DNA from 2 places in the Planococcus massiliensis genome. Region 2 is predicted to be linked to the other one. Evidence: riboswitches for the same ligand, from Rfam matches in the RefSeq annotation. Region 2 holds a riboswitch; the other holds the start of a gene.
What was found. Region 2 has a riboswitch for thiamine pyrophosphate ahead of thiT (energy-coupled thiamine transporter ThiT). Riboswitches for the same ligand answer to the same signal wherever they lie in the genome.
Positions count from the first base shown of each region.

Region 1: linked by a shared signal. The riboswitch ahead of BN1080_RS07990 (YkoF family thiamine/hydroxymethylpyrimidine-binding protein) and the one ahead of thiT (energy-coupled thiamine transporter ThiT) in region 2 are both predicted to bind thiamine pyrophosphate.

Region 1 covers NZ_CCXS01000001.1:1,643,869-1,651,533, reverse strand. Annotated here, with positions in the region: gene BN1080_RS08015 (Gfo/Idh/MocA family protein) at 1-82, shown strand, start outside; gene BN1080_RS08010 (DUF4240 domain-containing protein) at 305-1,075, opposite strand; gene BN1080_RS08005 (trimeric intracellular cation channel family protein) at 1,154-1,768, opposite strand; gene BN1080_RS08000 (Na-translocating system protein MpsC family protein) at 1,936-2,319, opposite strand; gene BN1080_RS07995 (M48 family metallopeptidase) at 2,497-3,789, opposite strand; TPP riboswitch at 3,972-4,077, shown strand; gene BN1080_RS07990 (YkoF family thiamine/hydroxymethylpyrimidine-binding protein) at 4,167-4,757, shown strand; gene BN1080_RS07985 (ECF transporter S component) at 4,759-5,340, shown strand; gene BN1080_RS07980 (ABC transporter ATP-binding protein) at 5,333-6,763, shown strand; gene BN1080_RS07975 (energy-coupling factor transporter transmembrane component T family protein) at 6,744-7,496, shown strand.
Region 2 covers NZ_CCXS01000001.1:2,468,703-2,476,367, reverse strand. Annotated here, with positions in the region: gene BN1080_RS12440 (M20 family metallopeptidase) at 48-1,121, opposite strand; TPP riboswitch at 1,268-1,367, shown strand; gene thiT (energy-coupled thiamine transporter ThiT) at 1,461-2,039, shown strand; gene map (type I methionyl aminopeptidase) at 2,178-2,927, shown strand; gene BN1080_RS12425 (tryptophan-rich sensory protein) at 2,949-3,668, opposite strand; gene BN1080_RS12420 (M3 family oligoendopeptidase) at 3,880-5,679, shown strand; gene BN1080_RS12415 (GNAT family N-acetyltransferase) at 5,681-6,229, shown strand; gene BN1080_RS12410 (DinB family protein) at 6,316-6,804, shown strand; gene BN1080_RS12405 (beta-class carbonic anhydrase) at 6,812-7,381, opposite strand; gene mreBH (rod-share determining protein MreBH) at 7,506-7,665, opposite strand, start outside.

The sequences.
Region 1 (7,665 bases), 820 kb from region 2:
GCACGGTTTCCTGATTTCTTCGCAGAAAGGCGTTTATTACGAAATGGAAAGCAGCTGCGAGAAACCGGATGCAGCGCCTTGAAATGGCAAAGTATTTAATCAAGCGAAAGCATAGTTTAAGACAGAATGATTAAGGGTTGACTCTATATGAAGAAAAAAGGATTTTTCATGGTGCTGGCCCTTCATTCTATGAATGGTCTATCTATTTCAACAAAGTTAAAAAACCTCCAGAACACCGGAGGTTTTTTGACTTTTTTATAAACTTCTTTTCTTTTTATGAAATCCAATCAGCAGCTCGACCCTATTATCCTAAAGGATATTCCCCGTATTTCGCCCATAGCTTCGGAAACTTGCGGCTCAAGGTTTCTTCGTCATCTTCATCCCAGTCAAAGTCAATTTCCGGATCCGGCTTTTCATCTGCCAGCGAATAATAGATCTCGAGGTAATCCTCTTGCTCAAGCCCCGTCTTTTCTTCAAACGCAATCGTCGCGCACGTCAGCAAATCTTCAAACTCCGGTACATCTTCTTCTTTTCCCAAATAAGGCATGATGCTCTCAGGATCGGCCAACGCTTTTTCGTACGCATCTTTCCCTAAGAACACGAGCCAGGCGCGAAAATAATCAAAGGAATCGTCTGAACAGCCGCCCATAATGATATAGGCTGCAGCCCACAAATCGGACGTATACGATTTTTGATAAACCCGATTGAATTGAATATCAAAATGAACGATTTCACGGATGGATTTTCTCGACAAATACGCTGTAAGCCATTCAAGCTGTTCTTCCATGTAGTCGCCCCTTTGATGGGCGGCATCGATTAGCCGCCAAAATTCCGCTTCAGTCATTTGCATGGCTTGACCGCTATCCTCTCCCTGGTCCCGGTAGCCTTTTTTCAGTTTTGACTGGATCAGCTTATTCGCTTCTCGCAGGCAATGTTCTTCCGAAGAAAACTCTTTCGTATTAATGGAGCCTTGCGTTCCGATTTTTCCGTAAGACACGATAAACATATTCCCTTGCACTTTAATTTTCCAAAATTTATTGGAAAATGCAGTGATGCAGACAAGTGACCTTTCCATGTGATTCCACCTTTATTCGCATATTCTTCACTCAAGGGTAACATACTTTGCATTGGTAAAATCGATGGTTTATTTTCGTTAATTCTCGATTTGCTCTTTTCTTCCGAAGCGGAAAAACATGAAACGCAGACCATAATTCACTGCTAGCATCCGAATGCCCACGACGATGAAAACAGCAAGGGTCAACAGCAGCGGCGAAGTCCAGCCGAGCCAGACATAAACGCCGCAGAACATCGCCAATACAGCGTGGATCTCTTCTTTTAACGCGAGCGGTTTTTTGCCTGCTAGTAGATCGCGGATCATCCCGCCGCCAAGTCCCGTGAACATTGCAGCCAATAGCATGAGACCGAGATGGCCATTAACAAGTTTTACCGTCAGCGCACCTTGCAGCGCAAAAGTGGCGAGTCCAATCGAGTCAAATAAGAGCCCCCACCTTTTCCAGTGCTGGGTCCACTTCAAGGGCAATAGGACAATGATGGCGAGGGTCGCAAACACAATCGCAATTGTCTGTGATTCCCATAGAGCAGAAACCGGCGCCCCGATCAATAAATTCCGGATCGTCCCTCCCCCAAAAGCAGTCGTTAATCCCAATACAAATACGCCGACAAATGAAAATTCCGCTTCAATGGCCACCAGCGCTCCACTGGCAGCATATGCGGTTACTCCAATAATGATTAAAATCGTCCAAAACACGCCCAATTCCTCCAATTTTTCAACTCGACCCCGCATGAATACTTCGCTAATGTCAGTCTATTGTGAACTTTTAAAAATACAAAAACCACCATTCTACAGGTATGGTTAACCTGTAGAATGGTGGTTAGTTAATTGCACTTGCGTACCTTATCCCAATCCGCCGCTTTTTATATGCAATTCGTTTTTAACTGCTCATCAATCGGCTGATCAAAAACAAATATCGAAATCACTTCGTCGTCCTCGACATGAATATCTGTAAACAACTTCTCGAATTTCGCACCAACCAATTCTTCCATGTCAGTGGGGGGAATTTGATTGTACAGCTCCTTGATCATCTGCGTTCGAGCCTGCCGAATCATATCTCTCCCATTTTCGTTCTGAATCATAAAATGTTCCACTGGACTTAGGCTGCCACTCATATGAGCGATGGCCCAATTGTTTTGAAACGTCACTTTTATTTTTTCAGGACCTTTGCCCACATGTTTTTTCCGATAAGCACGAACTAAATTAGCAAACTGCTGTTCACGCTGCTGTATTGAAAGTGTAATCACTCAAACCTTCTTTCAACTAACTATATGATCTTAGACTAATTTGTTAAAAATTGATTGCCAATTTTCATTTAAACAGTATACCACTATATTAAAGATATGCCACATTCTAAGCAAAAAAGAACCTGCCAATCTTTCGGCAGGTTCACTTTTTTCACATTTTGCAGAAAGTTTGCAGACTCAGTTATTTGCTGTCAAATAATCCGCAAACTCAGCTTCCGTTGACGCTTCCGTATAATCCATGGCTGACATGCCGTCATTTCCTGCAATGGTCGGGTCCGCACCTCTCTCAAAGAGTAGCTGTGCCATCCCATAGTCTTCGTAGTAGATGGCCGTGCCGATTGCTGTGTCGTAATCGTCTTCCGTATTGACATCGGCTCCCGCATCAATGAGGAGTGAAGCCATTTCGCTGTCGCCGTTATAGACGGCATACATCAAGGCGGAGGCACCGCCGGAGTCGACAGCATCCACATCGTCGCCATCCGCTATAGCCGCTTCCGCATCAACGAGATTCCCTTCGTCCGCGGCCGCAATAAGCGCTGTTTGCCCTTCAACGGAAAACCCTTCGTCGCTATAAAGTGCATCATCAAAGCCGCTTAGAAATTGAGAATAGACTAAGGTCCCACCAGCAAAAAGAGCGATACTGACAAAATAAACGCCCATGATCCCTGCAAAAATCAGCGCGGCGCCGATAGCAATTCTTCCGGTGTTCTGGGTATAGACCCGGGCATCGCTCTCTTCAAATTGCTGGATCGCCTGAATGCGTTTTGGCAAGAGCGGGTGCGAAGAAAGCACTTCGCTCAACCAGACGATGCCGTTTGATTCGGTCGAAATCTGTTCGCGGTATGCCTCTTCATTGACTTCGGTGTACATTTTTTTGCCGATGCCAAGAAGCGTCAGCGCCCGTTTCGCTGCTGCAGCGTTCTGAATGGCAAAAGCAGCATGCCGGTCGCACGTGTATTCACATGAGCGGCTGTACGCTTGGCTCAGGAATGGAATAAACCCGGCTGGCACAATCAAAAGGTTCTTCCAGACATGGCGGCGTTTTACGTGTGCCAGTTCATGCGCGATGATAAAATCGAGTTCTGCTTGTCCCTGTTCGCGTGCCAGTTCAAACACTTCCGAATACAAAACGACCATATCGCGCCCGAAAAAGCGGGTCGCAAAGGCGTTCAATGCACCTTCTGATTGGATCACAAAAACTTCCGGAACTTTCTTAAGCTCCATTTCTTTTGAAAGAATTTGCACTCTCTCGTAGACATCCGGAAATTGGCGTTCGTGGATCCGCATGCCGTTTCCGCGTATGGATCCCAACATCATCGCGTTGGCAAAAAGCATGAAAGCAAAAATAATAAGTGCGATGGCAATGCCGACGACGGAAATGATGGCGAATACATAAACCAGGATGCTAAAGATTAAGCTGATGATAAAATAAATGGTTTCCCTGTTCGATTGAATTGCTGACCTGTCCAATAATCCTCTTCCCTTCTTAATGGAATAACTTACATATAATAGCACATTACTTTGGAAAGAAATACTTGAATTCAGAGTATCTTCCCCTTTCCTTTTTAGATCTTTTGGCCTTTACTTATTTATTCATATCCGCTACACTGAACTCAACCGGGCAAACCCGGCCCACAAAAACCGCATACCGTTTACTGCACTAGGGGTGCCCATTATGGCTGAGATGCAAGCGCAAGCTTCGATCCCTTATAACTCGATCAGGTTAGGACCTGCGTGAGGAAGTGCGGCGCATTTCTGAAATGATTCCTTTTGAAATTATTTGTAGATTATGGCTGCATCTTCACGGATGCGGCCTTTTTTGTGTACATTTTTAGGAGGAATTCAATATGGAACCATTGCAATGCGGCACGAGCCCGATTGTCGGATTTCGCTTTTCGCTTCATCCGATGACTGGCGATTTCATCAAAATCATCAAAGGGGCGCTGAACGAAACCGATACCTCAAATGTTTGGATGCACACAGACGACGTCTCGACCGTCATTCGGGGAAAACAGAATCACGTCTTCAATGTCGCAAAAGCGCTTGCCTTGCATGCGGCGAAAACTGGTGAACACGTGGCACTTTCCGGCACGTTTTCCATCGGCTGCCCTGGCGATTCGGCAGGAGATGTGTATTTGGAAAAATCGGATGAACTGTTGAATACGGATGCGACGAAGCAATACGTTTCTTCGCAATTTGCGCTTTATCCGATGAACAATCCGGATTACATGGCGGTCATTTACCGGGAAGTTGACCGGGCAAAAGAACGCGGCGTCTTCAACGACTCGATGCATTACGCGAGCGGCATCCACGGCGACATCCATGACGTCTTTGCCTTTTACGAAGAAGCATTTGCAAATGCGCGTTCTGAGGAGCATCGCCACCTTGTCATGACGGTTTCGATGAGCATCAACAGTCCTTCCCACGGAGGCAAATAAAATGCTGAAATCGTGGAAATTAAAAGAAGTGGTATTGATGTCTTTGTTTGCGGTCGTGTTCGGCATCGTTTACCTAGTGTTCGTCCATGTCTCGAACATCTGGGCCGCTGTGATCGGACCCCTCGCTTATGAATGGATGTTCGGCATCTGGTTCATCGTTTCCATCATCTGCATGAACATCATCCGGAAACCCGGTGCAGCCGTCCTATCGGAATCGATGGCTGCGGCAATTGAAGTCCTGCTCGGGAATGCGGTCGGCCCCCGCCTTCTTCTGTCCGGCATCGTTCAAGGATTAGGCGCAGAAGCCGCATTTGCACTAACCGGCTATAAGCATTTCAATCTTGCGGTGCTGATGCTTGCCGGTGCCGGTTCGGCCGTTTTCAGTTTTGTTTACGGCTATTTCATCTCCGGCTATGCCGCGCTTGATCCTTCCTTTGTCGCTTTGATGTTTACGCTTCGCGTGATCAGCGGCATGGCCATTGCGGGAATCGGCGGGAAATTCATCTCTGACGGGCTGCTTGCGACCGGTTCGCTTCGCGGCTATGCGATTTCCCGTTCAACGAAGGGTGATGCCCGTGCATGAGACGATTTTTTCTTTTCGAAATGTCCGTTTCCGTTTTCCTGATGACGAACAACTTACTTTAACCGATTTATCTTTTGATATTCACCGCGGCGAACGCGTTGTCATTTCAGGGCCGAGCGGCTGCGGAAAAAGCACGCTGGTCTATTTGCTGAATCGCTTATATCCGTTCAACTGCGATGGAATAATTTCAGGAAGCCTCCAGCTTTTTGGCAAAGATGCTGAAGAATATGCGCCTGGTGAAATCAACCATCGGATTGCGACCGTTTTTCAAGACCCCGATTCCCAGTTCTGTATGCCGACTGTCGAGGAAGAACTGGCCTTTACGCTGGAGAACTTGCATGTTCCGCGCGAAATGATGAAGCAAAAAATAACGGAGGTTTTGGCGTTGACCGGGTTGTCCGCTCTTCGCCACGAAGTGATCCAATCCTTATCCGGCGGAATGAAGCAGCGAGTGGCTGCTGCTTGTGCATTGATCATGGAGCCTGAAGTGCTGCTTTTGGATGAACCGATTTCACATTTGGATCCGGTGACTGCAAAAGAATTCATCCTCTGGCTCGACCGTCTGCAGCATGAATTGGATTTGACCATTGTCGGTGTGGAGCACCGGCTGGATTTATGGGATTCCTTTTTCAGCCGAGAAATCCAATTGGATCGTTCCGGCTCTATAATTGGCGATAAATTAGCTACAGCTCATCCCCCTGTTTTATTGCCGGAACGGGCTTCGACGATGGTTCCAGAAACAGTTTTGAAGGTCAACGGAATGGCAGTTAAAGCCCACGGAAAAGAACTTTTATCCGGCTTATCATTTACCGCAAACCGGGGCGAAATCATGATTGTCGCTGGGCCAAACGGCAGCGGAAAGTCGTCATTATTAAAAGCATTGTGCGGCATTTATGCGCTTGATGCGGGCAGCATTCAATCGCCCGGCATCGGATTCGTGCCGCAGTCTCCCGAGTATCTATTTTTGGAAAAAACTGTAGTAAGAGAGTTGGCGTTTTCAGGCATTGCCTCTTCAGCCCAATTGAACGATTTAATGGAGCGCCTCCGCTTGAAAGAAATTGAAAACGCCCATCCGTTTTCAGTGAGCCATGGTCAAAAACGCCGTGTCGCGACCGGTGCGATGCTTGCCGACCGCCGCACAGTCCTTCTGATGGATGAACCCACTTCCGGGCAGGACGCTGCGGCACTTCTCGAATTGCATCGGCTGATTTCGGAACGGGCGGATGAAGGAGTCACTTTCTTGATCGTCACACACGATATGGAGTTTGCTGAGAGCCTTGCCGATTCTGTCCTGCTGATAAAAGACGGAAAAATGACAGGAAAATATCCTGCTCAAGATGTTTGGAATCATGGCGAATTGCTCGCTGAACATCACTTGCTTCCACCGAAAGGAGCTGGACGGCTTGCGGAATCTTTTGCATGACATGAACCCTTCGCTAAAGTTCGTCTTGGTGGCCCTTTCGATGTTTGCCATCGCCTTTTTCTTTAATCCGTGGACACCATTCATTTTTTGGATTGGCGTTCTGCTCTTGCAAGTGTTCATGAGCAAAGTGAACTGGAAGGCCTGGTCCTTGTTCATGCTGCCCTTTGCGTTAGGCGCTTTTGGCTATTTATGGACGACCATCGTATTTGCTGCCGATACTAACGGCGACGTTGTATGGTCATTTCTCGAATTCCAAGTGACTGCTGAACAGTTGCAAACCGCCTTGTCGCTCGCGTTCCGAGTCATGGCATTTTCTACACTCTCACTCATGTTCGCTTTTACAACCGATCCGGTGAAATTCATCATGAGTTTGATGCAGCAATTGAAACTGTCTCCAAAACTTGCCTACGGCGTTCTCGTTGGCTATCAATTCCTACCCGTGATGAAAGATCAATTCCAGCAAATCCAGCAAGCCCATCGGCTCCGCGGCGCTGAACTTGAAAAAAATGCACTGCGCCGCCTGCTCGGCATGCGAAGAATCTTGATTCCGATGCTAGCCGGTGCTGTCCGGAATGCGGAGCGTTCCGCGTTTGCGATGGAAGCAAGGGGTTTTACTGGTGAAGCAAGATCTGACTATTTCGAGGTAATTAAGCTTAGAAAAGTGGATGCAGCCATGACAGCAGTTTTTCTTCTTTTGCTGGTTGCCAGCTGTTCTGCTGGATATTGGTTTTGATGTTTGAGGGCTTCTTTTGAGGCTCTCTTTTTCTTGCTGCTGGTTTTTGTTTTTTAAAATATCCTTATGTAGTTTATTACAAGTATTTGTGAAAACGCTCTTGTGTTTATTCTCGACAGCCTTTTCCTGTTTTTGCTTACTCTTTTGTTCAAATAAATGACCCTCATGT
Region 2 (7,665 bases):
ATTCGCTAATTAATGATTTCCCTTATTTCATGAAACGCAAACCTTTTTCATTTAAAGAGGGCATGCGCAACAAGGATTTCTTTGTATTCATGGACACTGGAGATCGTGACATATTCCGCATTGCCGTGCCAGTCATCCCCGCTCGGGCCAAATTCAATTGCGCCTTCGCCGCCCGTAACTTCCGCATAGTAGCGTGTATCCGCAGCCCCGTGCTGGCCAAAAAGAATCGCTTCCTGATCCGTTACGTTTTTAATCGCTTTCTGCAGCATTTGGATATACGGATTTTCTTGAGTCGTTGTTAAAGCAGGCGTAGAACCGCTTGCTTTATATTCCATATCCACATTTAACGTATCCGCCAGTTCAGCCATTTGCCGGACGATTTCATCTTTGTCCTGTCCGGGCATAAAGCGGATATCGTAGGACATATGGCAAATTTCCGGCACGACATTATAGCGGTCGCCTGCCTTGATGATCGGCAAGTTAACGGATGGCTGCTCGTAGTATTCCGTCGATTCTTTCCGGAAAGGCAATTCGCTCATGGCCATATGGTATTTCATTGCTGATTCGATGGCATTGACGCCTTCCCAAGGGCGGCTGCCATGCGCCGGTTTTCCTTTAAAAGTCAAATCCATTCGTAATATGCCTTTTGATTGGAGCCCGACTTTTAAGCCTGTCGGTTCTCCGCAGATGACAAAGTCGCCATGGTATCCTTGGTCAACCAACCATTTCGATGTATTGCGGCCGCCGATTTCCTCATCGGTGACAATATGTAGTTGAACCGTTTTCTCCAAAGCCGAGGCATTGAGTTCGATGAACGCCTGCATCATTGCCGCTACGCCCGCTTTCATATCGGCTGCGCCGCGGCCATATAAACGTCCAAGTTCTTCGAATGGAGTGAATTGCTCTTCGTGTCCAGGCACCACGTCCACATGGCCGTTCCAGATGAGCGTCTCTTCTCCGGCGCCTTTGATGGCAGTAAGCATCTTGAAGCCGTTGTTTTCATGGATCGTGACAGTTTCTCCTTTTTCTTTCAGCCAATCGGCACAAAACAGTAATGCTTGATTGGCGCCTTCTTGATCATCGCTTTTGATTTTAATCAAATCTTTTAGTAAGTCAATCATGTCCTTAGCAGCAAATGGATGCTTGCTGCTTTCACCACCTTTCAAAATCGTTCATCATTAAAAGTGTACCCCAAGAAGAGCACTTAAAACGAATTGCTTTCACATTTGACCTTGTGTACAATGAAAGGTGAAAGAGAATTTAATGTATACACCACAAGGGGAGCTTTTGCTGAGAGTGAACAGTTTTGTTCTTACCCTTCGAACCTGTAAGTTAACGCTTGCGCAGGGATGTGGATAGAAACCTGCCTTTTATGCGGCGTCAGGATCTGTCCTGGCGCCGCTTTTTATGGTTTTTTTCTGCGGCCCTTCTGGTGATGTGCACAACACAAGGAGGAAGTCATGAGAAATTTACGTGTTTTGTTAATGGTGGAGATTGCGATTTTTGGAGCGCTCGGGTATGTATTGGATTTTGTGGCGTTTAAAATGCCGCAAGGCGGATCGGTCAGCCTGGTCATGATCCCTATTGTTTTGATGGCTTTTAGAAGAGGCACAGCAGCCGGAATTTTAACCGGGCTGTTAGTCGGGTTGCTGCAAATCGTAACCGGCGTCATTTCCGTTACGCCGTTGTCTTTCGGTTTTGTTGTAATGCAAGTGATTTTGGATTATCTCGTCGCTTACGGAGCCGTCGGTTTTGCTGGCCTGATGCGCAGCCGTTATTTGAAAGCCCATCAGCAAGGGAAAGCAGGCGGCATGATTGCTGCAGCCGTGATCGGCGTATTGATCGCATCTTTCTTGCGCTACCTGATGCATGTCATCACGGGTGTTTTATTCTTCGGGATGTTTGCAGAAGGCAACGTGCTAATTTATTCAGCTGTCTACAACGCCACTTATATGATTCCTGTTTTCTTATTGGCAGCCGCGGTTTGTTCGGCGCTTTTCACCGCTGCCCCTAAATTGGTGGATGCCGAAGTCCAGTAAAAATTTAGAATTGAAAAAAGTGAGAGCCGCCGGAGAGGAAATTTCTCCGGCGGCTCTTTTCATAAATGGCACCAAACGGGCGCTTGCGCTTTTCGTGTGCTATAATTTTCAGTAGACAATTTGAAAGAAGGGTATCAAATGATTGCAACGAATGAGAAAGACATTGAAATGCTGAAGAAAGCAGGGCGCATGGTGGCTGAAATTCGCGAAGCGATGAAAGCAGCGACGAAGCCGGGCGTTACGACAAAAGAATTGGATGAACTGGGCGGCAAAATGTTCAAAGAGCTTGGCGGCGTATCTGGCCCGAAAGCGGAATATGATTTCCCGGGCTATACATGCATCAGCGTGAACGAAGAAGTGGCCCACGGCATGCCGGGCAAGCGCGTCATCAATGACGGCGACATCGTGAACATCGACGTGTCAGGATCTTATGAAGGCTATTTTGCAGATACAGGCATTTCTTTTGTAGTTGGGGATGGCCATCCGGAAAAAGAAAAATTATGCCAAGTGGCTGAATCGGCATTTGACCGGGCGATGAGCAAAGTGAAAGCCGGCGCTAAGCTGAACCAGATCGGAAAAGCGGTAGAGCGTGAAGCGAAGCAGCAAGGTTTGTTCGTCATTAAGAACTTAACGGGACACGGCATTGGAAAATCATTGCATGAAGCTCCGCAGCATGTTTTGAATTATTACGATGCATGGGAAACCACGATCTTAAAAGAAGGCATGGTTCTTGCTGTCGAGCCTTTCATTTCTCAGAAAGCTGAGCATATTGTGGAATCGGGAGACGGCTGGACATTCATCACGCCTGACCAATCGCTGGTGGCCCAGATTGAACATACGGTTCTTGTCACTAAAGGCGAGCCCATTTTACTGACAAAACTCAATTAAACATAAAAAAGATCCTGTTTATCAGGATCTTTTTTTGATGAGCAAAATGCCGGTGATGATGACCCCGCTTAAAAACAGGGAAGCGGTCGTGACCAACAGTTCATTGGTTCCGTGTTTCACGGCAATGCCGATAAAGGCCCAAACGAAAACAAGGGCATAAGGAACGTCAAAATGGTGGAAGCGAATATGGAGTGCGAGAGCAGTTGCTACCGTCAGCATGATAACGGTCCATAATTGATCGCTCAAGCCCCAGCCGCTCCAATTGTAGAACGTCAAAACAAAGCTGGTGTTGGCAATAGCGGCGACACTGAGCCATCCCATATTAACGGAGATTGGAAGGCGTTCTGTGAGTTTGCGCTCGGAATTGCTGTATTGCAGATACAAGGCAATCAAAGAAGCCAAGTAGGCAAAGATGGCTAAAACGGACCAAGCAAAAAACTCATAATGCCATAGGTACAGCCAGGCAATATTAAATACAGCACTCAAGGTAAAGAATAAAGTGATTTTGGCTGACGGGACTTCCCCTTTTTTGTAGCGGATCCAAAACCCGATAATCCAGATAGCCAATAATATGTAAATAACAGACCAAATTGAGAATACATAGCCGGCTGGAGTAAATAGAACCGGAAGGCGGTTGGAAATCTCGCCAGTGGTTTGCCCATTAAGCGGCAAAATATTCGCTAGTGAATTGATTACGATGATGCTGATATATGCGATTGTCATCAGCAGTATTCTAGCCATAAAAGACCCCCCTCCTATTTTAGTATACCTGTCGGGAAGCGGTTCAACAAACTTCACTTCCAAGAATATTCATAAAAAGGAAGGTTTGTGAAGATCGTGTGAGAATTTTCAAAAGCAATCCATTCATAAGTTCGTGTGGTTCCGACATTTTGCAGGAAATGGTATACTTATAAGTGTTTTTAGAAAATTAAGTTTACCAGGGGGTAAAATCATGACGGTTAAATTTCCGGAAGTATGGGATTTGGATGTATTGTTCCAAGGGGGCAGCGATTCAAAAGAATTGCGGGTACATATGGACGAGGCAACGCCCAAATTAGATGAATTTGAAAAAACGGCTCAGCACTTTACAGCGCCGGCTTCAAGCGAAGACGCTGAAAAGGTGGCAAATTTGCTGGAAGAAGTAAATGCGCTGATGCAGCATCTCAGTCAAGCGGGATCTTTTATTGGCTGTTTGATGGCGCAAAATACGGAAGACAAGAAAGCGGCCATTTTGCAAAGCGAATCGTCTTCTCTCCATGCGCGTTTTGATGCATCGCTCCAGAAAATTCAACAGGATTTAACGAAAACGGATGATGCCGTGTGGAAAGAATTGCTTGAGCAGGATGCGTTGAAAGAATTCCATTTCTTCTTAAACGAATGGCGGGAAGAAGCGAAAATGCAGCTTTCCGAAAAAGAGGAAAACCTGATCACGGCACTCAGCATGGATGGCTATCACGGCTGGAGCCAGCTATATGATATGCTAGTGGGCGAAATTAAAATCAAAATGACGATTGATGGCGAAGAAAAGACCATGTCGGTCGGACAAGCCAATAATCTTAGCTCCCATAAAGAAGCTGAAATTCGGAAAGAATCGTATGAGAAATTGGAAGAGGCGTGGACTGAGAAAGAAGACTTTTTCGCGAAGACCTTGAATTCGATTGCCGGATTCCGTTTGGAAGTGTACAAAAAACGCGGTTGGGACCATGTTTTGCAAGAGCCTTTGCATATGAACCGCATGAAGCAGGAAACGCTGGATGCGATGTGGGGGGCCATCAGCAAGAACAAACAGCCTTTTGTCGCTTATTTGAACCGCAAAGCAGAAATTCTCGGGAAAGATGGCCTGGATTGGTTCGATGTAGATGCACCGGTTACGGAAAGCACGCAACAATTTACGTATCAAGAAGGCGCAGAATTTATCTTGGAGCATTTCGGCAAGTTCGGGCCTGAGCTGCGGCAATTTGCCCTGCAAGCTTTTGAAAAAGGCTGGATTGAAGCGGAAGACCGTCCAAACAAGCGGCCAGGCGGTTTCTGTACCGAGTTGCCGATGGCAGAGGAATCCCGCATTTTCATGACGTACAGTGGATCCATGTCGAATGTGGCGACGCTTGCACATGAACTGGGACACGCTTTCCATTCCTACGCGATGCACCCGGTCCATGGGCTGAACCGTTCGTATGCAATGAACGTAGCGGAAACGGCTTCGACTTTCGCTGAAATGATTGTCGCAGATGCAGCCGTTAAAAATGCCCAATCGAAAGAAGAAAAGATTGCATTGCTTGAAGATAAAGTACAGCGCAGTGTGGCGTTTTTCATGAATATCCACTCGCGCTTCCTGTTTGAAACCCGCTTCTATGAAGAACGAAAAAACGGCGTCGTGCCGGCAGCCCGTTTAAATGAGCTGATGGAACAAGCGCAAAACGAAGGCTTTGCAGGCGGTTTGAAGTCAACGCATCCGCATTTCTGGGCTTCTAAGCTGCATTTCTACATTACGTATGTGCCGTTCTATAATTTCCCGTATACATTCGGTTATTTATTCTCGCTGAGCATTTATGCCAAAGCATTGGAAGAAGGCGCCGATTTCGAAGGCAAGTATATGGCTTTGCTAAGAGATACTGCGATTATGACAGCTGAAGAGTTAGCGCTCAAGCATCTTGGAGAAGATATCACCAAAGAAGCCTTCTGGGAAAAAGGCATTGCTCTTTGCGTGAAAGATGCGGAAGAGTTTAATGCGCTAACTTCTTCTTTCGAATGATATGAATCTATTATTCAATGGAAAGACTTGCTACCTTCGGACGCTTACTGTCGATGATGCGGAAGAGATGGTTCAATTGCTGGTAAGAAATCGTGATTACTGGGCGATCTACGAACCGCGCCATCAAGACAGTTACTTTACGGCATTGGTGCAGCGTGAAAAAATACGGGAATCGATATACCAGGCGCGGGAAAATCGGGAATACAGTTTTGGCATTTTTGAACATGAGTCCAATAAAATGATTGGCCACATTTCGATGTACAGCATCAAACGGTTGCCGTTCCTCAGTGCGCTGGTCGGCTATTCGATCGATGAGGGCTATATCGGCAAAGGCATTGCGACAGAAGCGGTGCGGCTGGTCAACACGTTCGGCTTCGAGCAATTGCGGCTGCACCGGATCGAGGCATACGTCTCCCCGAAAAATATGGGGTCGATCCGCGTCCTGCAAAAGACGGGCTTCCTGAATGAAGGCTTGCTGCGCGAATTCTTATACATCAATGGCGTCTGGGAAGACCATTATCAATTTGCTTTGCTTGAAAGTGAATTTTGAAAGGGCAAGGCCGCCTATAAAAGATGGTGGAAAAACATTGTCCGGTGGTTTTCAGAATAACAGCATCAGCGAAAGGAAGGTGCGAGATGGATCGAAACGATTTGTTTTCCTATCACCAATGGGCGACTCAGGCATGTCTTCAGCATGTCCAGTCAATCGGAGAGGACTTTTACACCCGAATTGGAGATAACTCTTTTGAGTCCATCGAAAAAACGGTGGAGCATGTCATTGGCGTAGAAAAACTGTGGCTGCTGCGAATGAATGGTGTGGAAAGTCCGGCATTCGAACGGTACGATGTTTCAACGACAGAAAAAGCGGTTGAAGCATTTATGCTCTTGCATGCGGAAATGGAATTGTACTTTGCTTCTTTGACCGAAGAGCAATGGCAGGAAGGGCTGTTCTTCAAAAGCATGCGCGGCGGCGAATTTCACAATACGCGCGATGAAATGCTGTTTACGGTCATCAACCATGCGTCGTACCATCGCGGACAAATCACTTCTTTTCTGCGCCAGTTTGGCAAAGCCGGCATTCCATTGGATTATCTTCACTATAAAAAACAAGACAAAAACCGCTGAGAAATTCTCAGCGGTTTTCGTTTCTTCCATCCACAACCATATCTAATTTTCCGGTTGTCGGATCAATCACAAGGCCATGAACCGGAACTTTGCTGTCGAGCAGCGGGTGGTTGCGCACCATCTGGACGCTGTGCTTGACGCTTTCTGACACGTCGCTAAAGCCGCGCAGCCATCCTTCCAAATCGACTCCGGAATATTCCATCATTTCTATGGTTTTTCGTTCAATTCCTCTTGCTTCCATCTTGGATAAAATGGATTTTGGATCGATGGCCGACATGCCGCAATCGTGATGGCCGATGATGTAAATTTCGTCTGCTTGCAATTCATAAACAGCTACGATCAAACTGCGCATAATGCCGCCGAAAGGGTGATTGATGACGGCACCGGCGCTTTTAACAATTTTCACGTCTCCGTTTTTCAAGTTCATTGCTTTCGGCAGCATTTCAATAAGCCGGGTATCCATACAAGTTAAAATGACCACTTTCTTGTCGGGAAACTTCGTCGTTATGTATTGCTCGTACTTCTTCTCTTTCACAAATTCTTCGTTATAAGCTAAGATATCTTCCAACATCGACATAGTGAATCCTCCTTAAAGTTACTCCTTTTATTTTAAATCAAATTTTCCGATAACACGACTGTAAACCTCCGGAATTCAAAAACAGTTTGGAAGCACGGCTTCCAAACTGTTGATTGAAACAAAATTAACGAGAGATTTTTTCAAGTTTGTTCAGCATCACCAGCGAACGGCCAGTGCCAATGGCAACCGATTCAAGCGGCTGCGGGGCAGTGTGCACAGGAACGGAAATTTCTTCTGACAACCATTGCTGCATGCCCTTCAACAAAGCGCCGCCTCCGGAAATG